DNA from 2 places in the Actinoplanes sp. NPDC051859 genome. Region 1 is predicted to be linked to the other one. Evidence: riboswitches for the same ligand, from Rfam matches in the RefSeq annotation. Region 1 holds a riboswitch; the other holds the start of a gene.
The links. Region 1 has a riboswitch for thiamine pyrophosphate ahead of ACIA1L_RS04255 (ECF transporter S component). Riboswitches for the same ligand answer to the same signal wherever they lie in the genome.
Positions count from the first base shown of each region.

Region 2: another riboswitch for thiamine pyrophosphate. It lies ahead of ACIA1L_RS08710 (thiamine phosphate synthase); the one in region 1 lies ahead of ACIA1L_RS04255 (ECF transporter S component).

Region 1 covers NZ_JBITBX010000002.1:84,711-89,591, forward strand. The annotation lists gene ACIA1L_RS04245 (energy-coupling factor transporter transmembrane component T family protein) at 1-336, opposite strand, end outside; gene ACIA1L_RS04250 (ABC transporter ATP-binding protein) at 433-1,872, opposite strand; gene ACIA1L_RS04255 (ECF transporter S component) at 1,877-2,470, opposite strand; TPP riboswitch at 2,546-2,652, opposite strand; gene ACIA1L_RS04260 (alpha/beta fold hydrolase) at 2,747-3,562, shown strand; gene ACIA1L_RS04265 (DUF6328 family protein) at 3,636-4,163, shown strand; gene ACIA1L_RS04270 (hypothetical protein) at 4,138-4,746, opposite strand; gene ACIA1L_RS04275 (Fur family transcriptional regulator) at 4,777-4,881, opposite strand, start outside.
Region 2 covers NZ_JBITBX010000003.1:158,373-163,253, reverse strand. The annotation lists gene ACIA1L_RS08725 (thiazole synthase) at 1-184, opposite strand, end outside; gene thiS (sulfur carrier protein ThiS) at 186-386, opposite strand; gene thiO (glycine oxidase ThiO) at 383-1,405, opposite strand; gene ACIA1L_RS08710 (thiamine phosphate synthase) at 1,402-2,046, opposite strand; TPP riboswitch at 2,040-2,151, opposite strand; gene ACIA1L_RS08705 (ABC-F family ATP-binding cassette domain-containing protein) at 2,196-3,851, opposite strand; gene ACIA1L_RS08700 (class I SAM-dependent methyltransferase) at 3,883-4,497, opposite strand; gene ACIA1L_RS08695 (hypothetical protein) at 4,592-4,881, shown strand, end outside.

The DNA of each region.
Region 1 (4,881 bases):
CCCCATTGCGGTGGAAGCCACGCCGGTGGTGACGGCGAACGGGCCGAGCGCGAACAGCAGCTCGCCGGACCGGTCGGCGGCGAACAGCACCATGGTCAGGAGAATGCCCAGCGCCGCGATGCTCAGCGGCCAGGCACGGCGGGCCACCACGCGCAGGTGGATGCCGAAGAACGGCAGGACGGCGAGCTCGACGGCCAGCGCCAGGGCGGGCGTGAGCGGATCCAGAGTGGCGACCAACGGCAGCGAAAACAGCAGCGCCGCGCCGAGCTTCGCCACCGGGTTGCGGCGGGCCAGCGGCGCCGCCGGGTCAGCGACCGGTGCCAGGGAAAGAGTCATGCCGCGCGCCGATCGGGGCGGGGAAGCGGCTTGACCGGGGTCGGGGTCATGCCGCGCGCCGATCGGGGCGGGGAAGCGGCTTGACCGGGGTCGGGGTCATGCCGGGCGCCGATCGGGGCGGCGGCGCGGAAGCGGCTCGGCAGAGGTCGGGGCCAGGTCGTGGACGCGGTCGGCCAGCGCGGTGACAAACGCGTCGTCATGGGTGACGGCCACGATGCCGTGGCCGTCGTCGCGGAGCTGGGCGAGCAGCTCGACCAGGCCGATCCAGGTCCTGCGGTCCTGGCCGAAGGTCGGCTCGTCCAACACCAGCAAGCGGGGCCGGGTGGCGAGCGCCGTCGCCACGCTCAGCCGCCGAGCCTCACCCCCGGACAATGTGTACGGGTTGGCGCGGGCCAGCGCCGTCAACCGCAACCGCTCCAGCAGCTCCGCCACGATCGCTGTCACCTCGGCAGCCGGGCGGCCCAGGCGGCGCGGACCCACGGCGAGCTCGTCGGCGACCCGACCGGTGACGAACTGGTGTTCCGGCGACTGGAAGACCGAACCGATGCGCTGCGTCAGTGTCGCGGCTCGCCAGCGGTGCGGCGGTTTCGGGTCGCCGAAGGCGCTCATGCGGCCCGACGTCGGCGCCAGCAGGCCACCGAGAACAAGCGCCAATGTGGACTTTCCGGCGCCGTTCGGGCCGGTCACCGCGAGGACCTCGCCGGCCCGGACGTCCAGGTCGGTGGGTGGGAGGCGGTGCCCGACGGAGACGTGCTCCGTGCGTACCAAAGGATCTGCTGGTGGGGCGACGGCCCGGTGTGGGGGCAGTGGATAGCCCGGCACCCAGACCCCCTGCTCGGCCAGGGCCGGGCCGTGCCCGGCGAAGACCACCTCGGGGGCGCCGTCGGCGGCGACCCCGCCGCCCGGCGCGAGCACCACCACCCGGTCGACCAGCGGCGACGCCTGCTCGACCCGATGTTCGACGACGATCAGCGTGGTGTCGCGGTCGCAGGACCGGGCGACGGCCGCGCGGATCAGGTCGCCGCCCGCCGGATCAAGGTTGGCGGTGGGCTCGTCGAGGAGCAACAGTCCCGGCTGCAGGGCGAGGATGCCGGCCAGCGCGAGGCGCTGCGCTTCGCCGCCGGAAAGCGCGTGGGTCTGCCGGGTGATCGGGTACGGGAAGCCGACCCGGTCCAGGGCGTCGCTGACCCGCGGCCAGATCTCCCCAGCCGGTACGCCCCGATTCTCCAAGCCGAACGCGACGTCATCGCCGCTGCGGGCCATCACGAGCTGGGTCTGCGGATCCTGGAAGAGCAGCCCGGCCCGGTCCCGGTCGCGTGGATCCCGCCCGTCGACGGTGACCGTGCCCTCGGACTCGCCGGAGTCCTCCGGCAGGAGCCCGGCCAGCGCGGCGAGCAGGGTGCTCTTGCCAGCCCCCGAAGGGCCGAGCAGCAGCACCCGCTCACCGCGCTGAATGTGCAGGTCGAGGCCGCGTACGGCCCACGCCCGGCGCCCCGCGTGGCGCCAGCCGAAGCCCTGTAGGACGACCTCTGCCATGGGTTTAGACCAGCGTCCGGTCCCGGCCCGCCGCGAAGCGGTCGAGCACGCCGGTGGGGGCCAGCGCCCGGGTCAGCGCCCAGCCGCCCGCGCCCGCGATGATCGTGCTGCTGACGATGGTGAGCAGCGCGTACGGGATGCGGTACTCCCAGAGGTCGGTGCCGCCGTTCCAGGCGAAGAAGTCGAACAGCGCGGCACTCAGGCCGGTCAGCGCGCCCGCGAACAGGGCGGCCGGCAGTTTCCAGTTGCGGTAGAGCAGGATCGCGAAGGCGATCTCCGCGCCGAGGCCCTGGACCAGGCCCTGCGGGATGACCAGGGCGCCCCAGCCGGTGCCGAGCAGCACCGAGATGACCGCGGCGACGGCTTCGGTGAAGAGTGCGGCGCCCGGCTTGCGGATGATCAGACCTGCGAGGACGGCGGGCACCAGCCAGACGCCGTAGATCAGGGTCTTCGCGGGCGGGAAGAAGGCGAACGCGGCGTCCGTGGCGTTCCACAGGTGGCCCCAGGCCCAGAAGACGACACTGAACGTGACGGCGATGATCGAGGCGATCACGATGTCGATCGTGCGCCAACGGTGTGACGGAGTGTGACTGTTCATATGTTCCGTGCCTCCCAGCAGCGGTTCACCGGGAGGAGACGCACGCCACATCCGGCGGGTTTCCGGACATGGCGCAGCTGGAGCAGACCGAGCTCCCTGCGCTGGCATTACCCAGATCAGGTTCGAGGGTCTGCGGGCGTCGGCCCGCACTCTCAGCGCTGTGCGCTCCCCTGTCGGTGAAGTTGCCCGCGACTCTCGTCGCGAACAATCTTCATGGCATGTGTTTCGATGACGCTAGCACCGGACCGGCGTACCCGTCAGCGTAGGAGGCGTCACATGGAGATCAAGGCCCGAGGGTTCACGTTCGACGTGGCAGTGTCCGGGCCGGAGGACGGCACTCCGGTTCTCTTGCTGCACGGCTTCCCTCAGGACCACCGCGAGTTCGATCTCCTGCTGCCGCGGCTGCACGCGGCGGGGCTGCGGACGTACGCCCTGGATCAGCGCGGCTACTCACCGGGGGCGCGGCCCGAGGCGGTCGCCGACTATCGGCTGCGTGAGGCGGCGGCTGACGCGGTGGCGGTGCTCGACGCGCTCGGCGTGGCCCGGGTGCACGTGATCGGCCACGACTGGGGCGCGCAGGTGGCGTGGATGCTTGCGGCTGACCATCCGGATCGGATCCGTACGCTGACCGCCGTCTCCGTCCCGCACCCGCGCGCCATGTCTGTCGCCTTGCGCAACCAGCCGTCGCAGCGGATGCGGTTCGCCTACATGGGCGTTTTCCGGTCCCGGGTGGCTGAGCGGCTGTTGCTGGCCCGCGGCGGTGCGGTTCTGCGCAGCATGATGCGCGACATCGGTCCCCGCGCCGCGCTGTACGCCCGCGCGATGGCCGAGCCGGGCCGCCTCACCGGGGCGCTGAACTGGTATCGGGCGCTGTCCCGCGGCGAGCTCGCCGGCATGGGCAAGATCACCGTGCCCACGACGTACGTGTGGAGCGACGGTGATCCGGTCGTCGGCCGGTCCGCCGCGCTGGGCACCGAGACTTGGGTGGAGGCGGACTATCGCCTGGTCGTGCTGCGCGGCATCGGGCACTGGGTGCCGGAAGAAGCGCCGAACGCGTTGGCTGAGGTGGCGCTCGCGCGCATCGGCGTTTGACGTTTCGCGTCTGCGGGCATCCGGGTCGCGCTCAACGAGAGGAGCCCCCCGGATGTCCGCCGAGAAGCCCCGCATGAAGAACGAGTCGGAGAAGCAGCGCTGGGACCGTAACTTCTCGGACCTGTTGCAGGAGTTGCGGGTCGCGCAGACCGGCGTGCAGATCCTGTTCGCGTTCCTGCTGACCTTGCCGTTCAGCAGTGGCTTCCCGAACGTGACCGCCTTCCAGAAGGACACCTACGTCGTCGCGCTCATCGCGGCCGCGTTCGCCACCGCGATGATCATCTCGCCGGTGGCTTTCCACCGGGCGCTGTTTCGCCAAGGCCGCAAGCCGGAGCTGGTCCGCTATGCGCACCGGATGGCGACCGGTGGGCTGGCCTTCATGCTGATCGCGATGGTCAGCAGCATCCTGCTCATCACCGACTACCTGCTGAACTTCTGGGTAGCGCTGGTGCTCACCGCGATTGCCGGCGCCTGGTTCCTGACCTTCTGGGCCGCGATCCCGTTCGCCAAGCGCAACTGGATGGACGAGGACGTCGAGGAGGAGGACGAGGACTTCGCCAAGAACGCGGCGGAGCCTAACGTCCCCGCCCAGCGGTCTTGAGGCCGAGCTCGCGCAGCTCCAGTGCGGCGAGCGCGTCCACCGCGGAAGCATCGCCATTGCGCCACGACTGCGCGATGTCCGGACCCAGTTTCGCGAGTTGATTCAGCGGCCGCCCGGCGAGCGCCCGCAACGCCAGCAGGTCCCGCCCGGCCGGGAGGTCCCGGACCCGGGCGGCGACCCCGGCCCGGCGCATCCACTGCAATCGCCGCGGCAACCAACCGAACAGGACCAACGCCAGCGGCACCGCCACGATCAGCAGCGCCACGATCAGCGCCACATTGCCGACGACCTCCTGCTGCTGACGGCCGGCTTCGGCAAGACCGTTGGCCGCCTCGGCCGCCCGGGTGAACGGCGCGGTCAGCTCGTCACCGACCAGCGGCACCTTGCCCACCTTGCCGCCGGCGTCGGCGAGGTTGCCCGCGATGCCCGCCCCGGCCTCCTGCATCTTCTGGCCGGGAACACCGAGCTTCTGCACCATGTCCTGCGCCCACAGCGCTGCCCGGATCCAGGCGTAGACCCAGAACACCACGAGAAGGTCGGTGAGCAGCTGGCGGACGGCGGTGGGCAGCCGGTCGGCGTACATCTTCACGCCGGTCAGACTCGCACGATTGCGCTAGGACCGCTTGGCTGCGCACTCCGGGCACATCCCGAAGATCTCCATCGTGTGGGAGACGTCGACGAAACCGTGTTGACCGGCTACCTTGTCGGCCCATGTCTC
Region 2 (4,881 bases), on a different contig from region 1:
GCAGGATGCGCAGGCCCAGCCGGTCGAGCAGGGGCAGCAGGCCGGGGCCGGCGGCGTCGACCCGCCGCAGCGCGACAGTTACCAGCTCGGTGCCGGAGGCCACGATCGCCGCTTCCAGCGCGGACAGGCTCTCGGCGCCGCCGGTGCCGAGGATCAGCCGGGACTCGCCAAACAGCTCCGACATGTCAGCCGCCCTGCGCCGCGGTGAGCACTTCGACCCGGTCGCCGTCGCTGAGCTGGGCACCGGACCACCCGGACCGCGGCACAACCTCGCCGTTGACCGCTACCGCGACGCCGCGGCGCGCCTCGGTGACGGTGGCGACGAGTCCCTCGACGGTGCTACCTGGGTCGACGGTGCGGCCGGCGCCGTTCACGGTGACTTTCATGCAAACCTCCCCGGGGAGAAAGCGGCGGGCGGTGCAGAGTGCTCGATCACGAGGTCGGCAATCAGATCGGCGGTCACCGGGGCCAGCAGCACCCCGTTGCGGTGGTGGCCCGCCGCCACCACGACGTCATCGCTGATGCGGCCGAGCAGCGGAGCATTGTCGGGAGTGGAGGGACGGTGCCGCACCACGCTTTCCGTCAACTCGAACTCGGCCAGGTCCGGCACCAACTCTGTGGCGGGACGCAACAGCTCCAGCACCGCCCCGGCCGTCACTGTGGCGTCGGCGCGTTCTTCCTGGGTGGCACCGATGACGATGTCGCCGTCCGTGCGCGGGACCACGTACACATGTCGGCCGTCGACCTGCCCGACCACGACGTGCCGCAAGAGTCCCGGCTCGCCGCGCAGGCGCAGCACCAGGCCTTTCACCGGTCGGATGGGGAGGCCGGTGAGAGCTGCGGTGCCGAGGCCAGCGGCGACGACGACGGGACCCGGCGGAACCTCAGTGGCCTGGCGGTGCACCACTGCTGGGCCGAGCGCGGTGCGCAGCGCAGCCAGCACCCGCCGCGGGTCGACTTGCTGGTCGTCCGGCAGGTAGGCGCCGCCCCGCAGCCGCGGCGTCAGAGCCGGCTCCCGATCGCGAACCTCGCTGGGCGGCAGCCGGTGCACGCCCATGCCGTGCTGCTCGCGGTACGCCCACAGCCGCTGCGCCTCGGCCAGATCATCGCCGGTCAGCGCGACGGCAAGCGTCCCGTGGGTGTCCAGTCCGACGTCGATCCCGGTCTCCCGGCGCAGCTCGGCGGCGAAGCCGGGCCAGCGGGCAGCCGACTCGATCATCAACGCGGTCAGCGCTTCCTGGCCGAACGACGACTCGCCCGCCGGCGCCAACATCCCGGCCGCCGCATACCAGGCACCGTCGTCGGATCCGTTGTCCAGCACGGTGACCCGCAGGCCACGTTGCTGGCAGCGCCACGCTACGGACAGGCCGATGATCCCGCCGCCGACGATCGTCAGGTCGGTCACGGCAGGGCCTTGAGCAGCCGCGCAACGGCCTCACCCGGATCGGCGGCGGTGGCGACCGCCCCGACGACCGCGACGGCCGCGGCCCCGGCGGCGATCAGGCCGGCGGCATTGTGGAGGGTCACGCCGCCGATCGCGACGACCGCAGTGCCGGGCACCGAGCGTGCCACCGCACCGATCTTCGCCGGGCCGAGCGGGTCGGGCAGACCGGACTTGGTAACGGTGGCGAACGCTGGGCCGACCCCGAGGTAGGTGGCGCCGGCACGGACCGCTGACCGGGCTGCCACCTCGTCCCGGCAGGTCGCACCGAGCACCGCCCGCGGACCGAGCACCTTGCGGGCGGCGGCGACCGGCAGATCGTCGGCGCCGACGTGCGCGCCGTCCGCGTCCGCGGCCAGCGCCACGTGCAGTCGGTCGTTGACCAGGCACAGCACGCCGGCCGGGCGGCATTCGGCGACGACCTCGGTGGTGAGCGCGTACGCGTCGCGGTCGGTGGCGTCGTCCTCGACCCGGACCTGGATCGCTAAGCGGTTGACCAGGCCGAGCCGCTCGGCAGCAGCCACCGCGGCGACGACCACGGCAAGTGGATCACGCCCGGGGCGGGCATCGGTGATGACATGTAGACACGGAAAGCCGGGGTCCACAACGCACTCCTCCCTGCGCCGGCATGACCCGGATCAGGTTCGACGGTCGGGGGCCGCGACAGCCCCCCTCTCAGCCCGGTGCACCGGACTCCCGTGGGGTTGGTTCCGCCGCCGACACTAGCTCCGCAGCGGCGTCGGAGTAAAGCCCGTCAGCGGACGTCCCAGACCGGCTCGGGGGTTTCGACGACCTCACCATCGCCTTGGAAGAGCACGAAACGGTCGAAGCCGCGGGTGAACCAGCGGTCGTGCGTGACCGCGATCACCGTGCCCTCGAACGCCTGCAGGCCCTCCTCCAACGCCTCCGCCGACGCCAGGTCCAAGTTGTCCGTCGGCTCGTCGAGCAGCAACACCGTGGCCCCGGACAGCTCCAACAACAGCACCAGGAACCGGGCCTGCTGACCGCCGGACAACGTGCCGAACCGCTGATCCCCCTGCGCCGCCAGCTCATACCGGTTGAGCGCCTTCATCGCTCCTGCCCGGTCCATTCCGGACCGATGATCGTCGCCCCGCCAGAGGATCTCGACCAGCGTGCGTTCCAGCAGCTCAGGCCGGTCATGCGTCTGCGAGAAGTGGCCCGGCCGGACCCGGGCACCGAGCCGCGCCATGCCGTTATGCGCGACATGCGCCAAAGGCGCGCCGTCGACCGGCTTGTTGTCGGCCTCCGGCGCCGTACCGCCCGCTGCCAGCAGCCGCAGAAAGTGCGACTTGCCGGTGCCGTTGGCACCCAGAACGGCGACCCGGTCGCCGTACCAGATCTCCAGGTCAAAGGGGAAAGTCAGGTTCTCCAGCTCCAGGCCGTCGCAGACCACGGCCCGTTTTCCGGTACGCCCACCGCGCAGGTTCATCTTCAACGACTGTTCCTTCGGCGGCACGGGCGGCGGCCCCGCCTCCTCGAACTTGCGCAGGCGCGTCTGCGCGGCCTGATAGCGCGAAGCAAGCCCGTCGTTGAACGCTGCCTTGTTCTTCAGCGTGAACACCAGCTCGCGCAGCTTCTCGTGCTCCTCGTCCCAGCGCCGCCGCAACTCCAGCAGCCGGTCATGCCGGTTGGCGCGCGCCTCGTGCCAGGAGGCGAAGCTGCCGGGATGGGTCCACGCGCCACCGCCCTCCACCGCCACCACCCGGGTCGCGGTCTGCGCCAGCAACTCCCGGTCGTGCGAGACGAACAGCACCGACTTCGCCGACTCCCGCAGCCGGGCCTCCAGCCACCGCTTGCCGGGCACATCGAGGAAGTTGTCCGGCTCGTCCAGCAAGAGCACCTCGTCGCCGCCCCGCAACAGCAGGTCGAGCGCAAACCGCTTCTGCTGGCCGCCGGACAGCGTACGCACCGGCCGGGACCGCACGTCCTCCCACGGCTTGCCGAGGATCGCCACGGCCACGACGTCGAACAGCACCTCGGCGTCGTACCCGCCTGCTTCGCCCCAGCCGGTCAGGGCGTTCGCGTACCGCAGCTGCGCCTTCTCGGACTCCGGTGCCGACTTCAGCGCGGCGTCCGCGGCAGCCAAGGCGCTGCCCGCCGCCCGCAACGGCGGCGCGACCAAAGACAAAGCCAAATCCTCGAGGGTACGGTCGTCGCCGATCATCCCGATGAACTGGCGCATCACCCCGAGCCCACCGGAGCGAGCCACCGAACCGACCGGCACGGCGAGGTCCCCGGCGACCATCCGCAGCAGGGTCGTCTTGCCCGCCCCGTTCGGCCCGACCAGCGCTACCTTCGCGCCCTCACCCACCCGAAACGACACGTCGGCGAAAAGCTCCCGCCCGTCCGGCAGCACGAACCCGACCCCGGAGACATCCACGTAGCCCACGGCGCCATCCTTGCCGAGAAGGCCGCGCCGGTCAGCCGGTTTTCCCGGCGATTTTCAGCACCCGGAACCCGCGCTGGCTCGCGATGCGTTCCACGTTCCAGCCCAGCCCGGTCAGCCAGGTATGCAGCGAGTCCCCGCCGAGGTTGCGATTGATCACCAACCAGCCCACGCCGTCGGGTGCGAGCCGGCCCAGCCAGCGTTCCGTCATCGCGTGCAGTTCGGCCTTGCCGACGTGGGTCGGCGGGTTACTCCAGATCTGGTCGAACACCACTCCGGCCGGCACGTCATCCGGGGCACTGACGCGAACCCGATCACCCAGGCCCAACGCCTTGGCGTTCTCCATGGTCAGCTCGCGGGCGCGGGCGTTGACGTCGATCGCGTACACGGTTGCGGCAGTCGCCTCACTAGCCAGGACGCAGGTGATGGGGCCGTACCCGCAACCGAGGTCGAGAAAAGTGCCGCCACTGCCCGCAGCAGGCAGCTCGGCTTTGCGCAGCAGCACCGCCGTCCCGGGGTCCAGCCGCCCGGCGGAAAACACCCCGCGTGCCACCGTCAGGTCGTACGCCCGCCCCGCCGCCGAGAATTCGATCCGTCCCCGGGTGCCGGGCGCGGCCGGCTCGGCACTGAAGTAATGGTCGGCGCTCACCCCGCCAGTGTCCCGCGCCCAACGAGCGCCGCCGCACCGGGGTGCCGCACATTCTGTGCGTTCATCGATCACGGTGCGCTTCTAGCGTGACGGCATGCTGCGCGTCCCCCGCCCCCGCTCCGCCCATCGCGCGAACCCGGGCAGCGCGACACGACCCACCTCCGCCCAGCACCGGCAGGCTGGAACCGGCACCCCGCCCAGCTCGGCCGCCGGTCGCCCCACCTCGGGCACCCGCACCTCGCACCGGCACGCCTCGTCTCGTCGCACAGTCACCCTGCCAGTCCCACTGACCGACTGGATCCTCGAAACAGCCCGAGGTGTCCTCGCCGCCAGCCCCACCCTGCCCGCACTCGGCATCCTCAGCCGCCCCCGCGGTCTCGACCC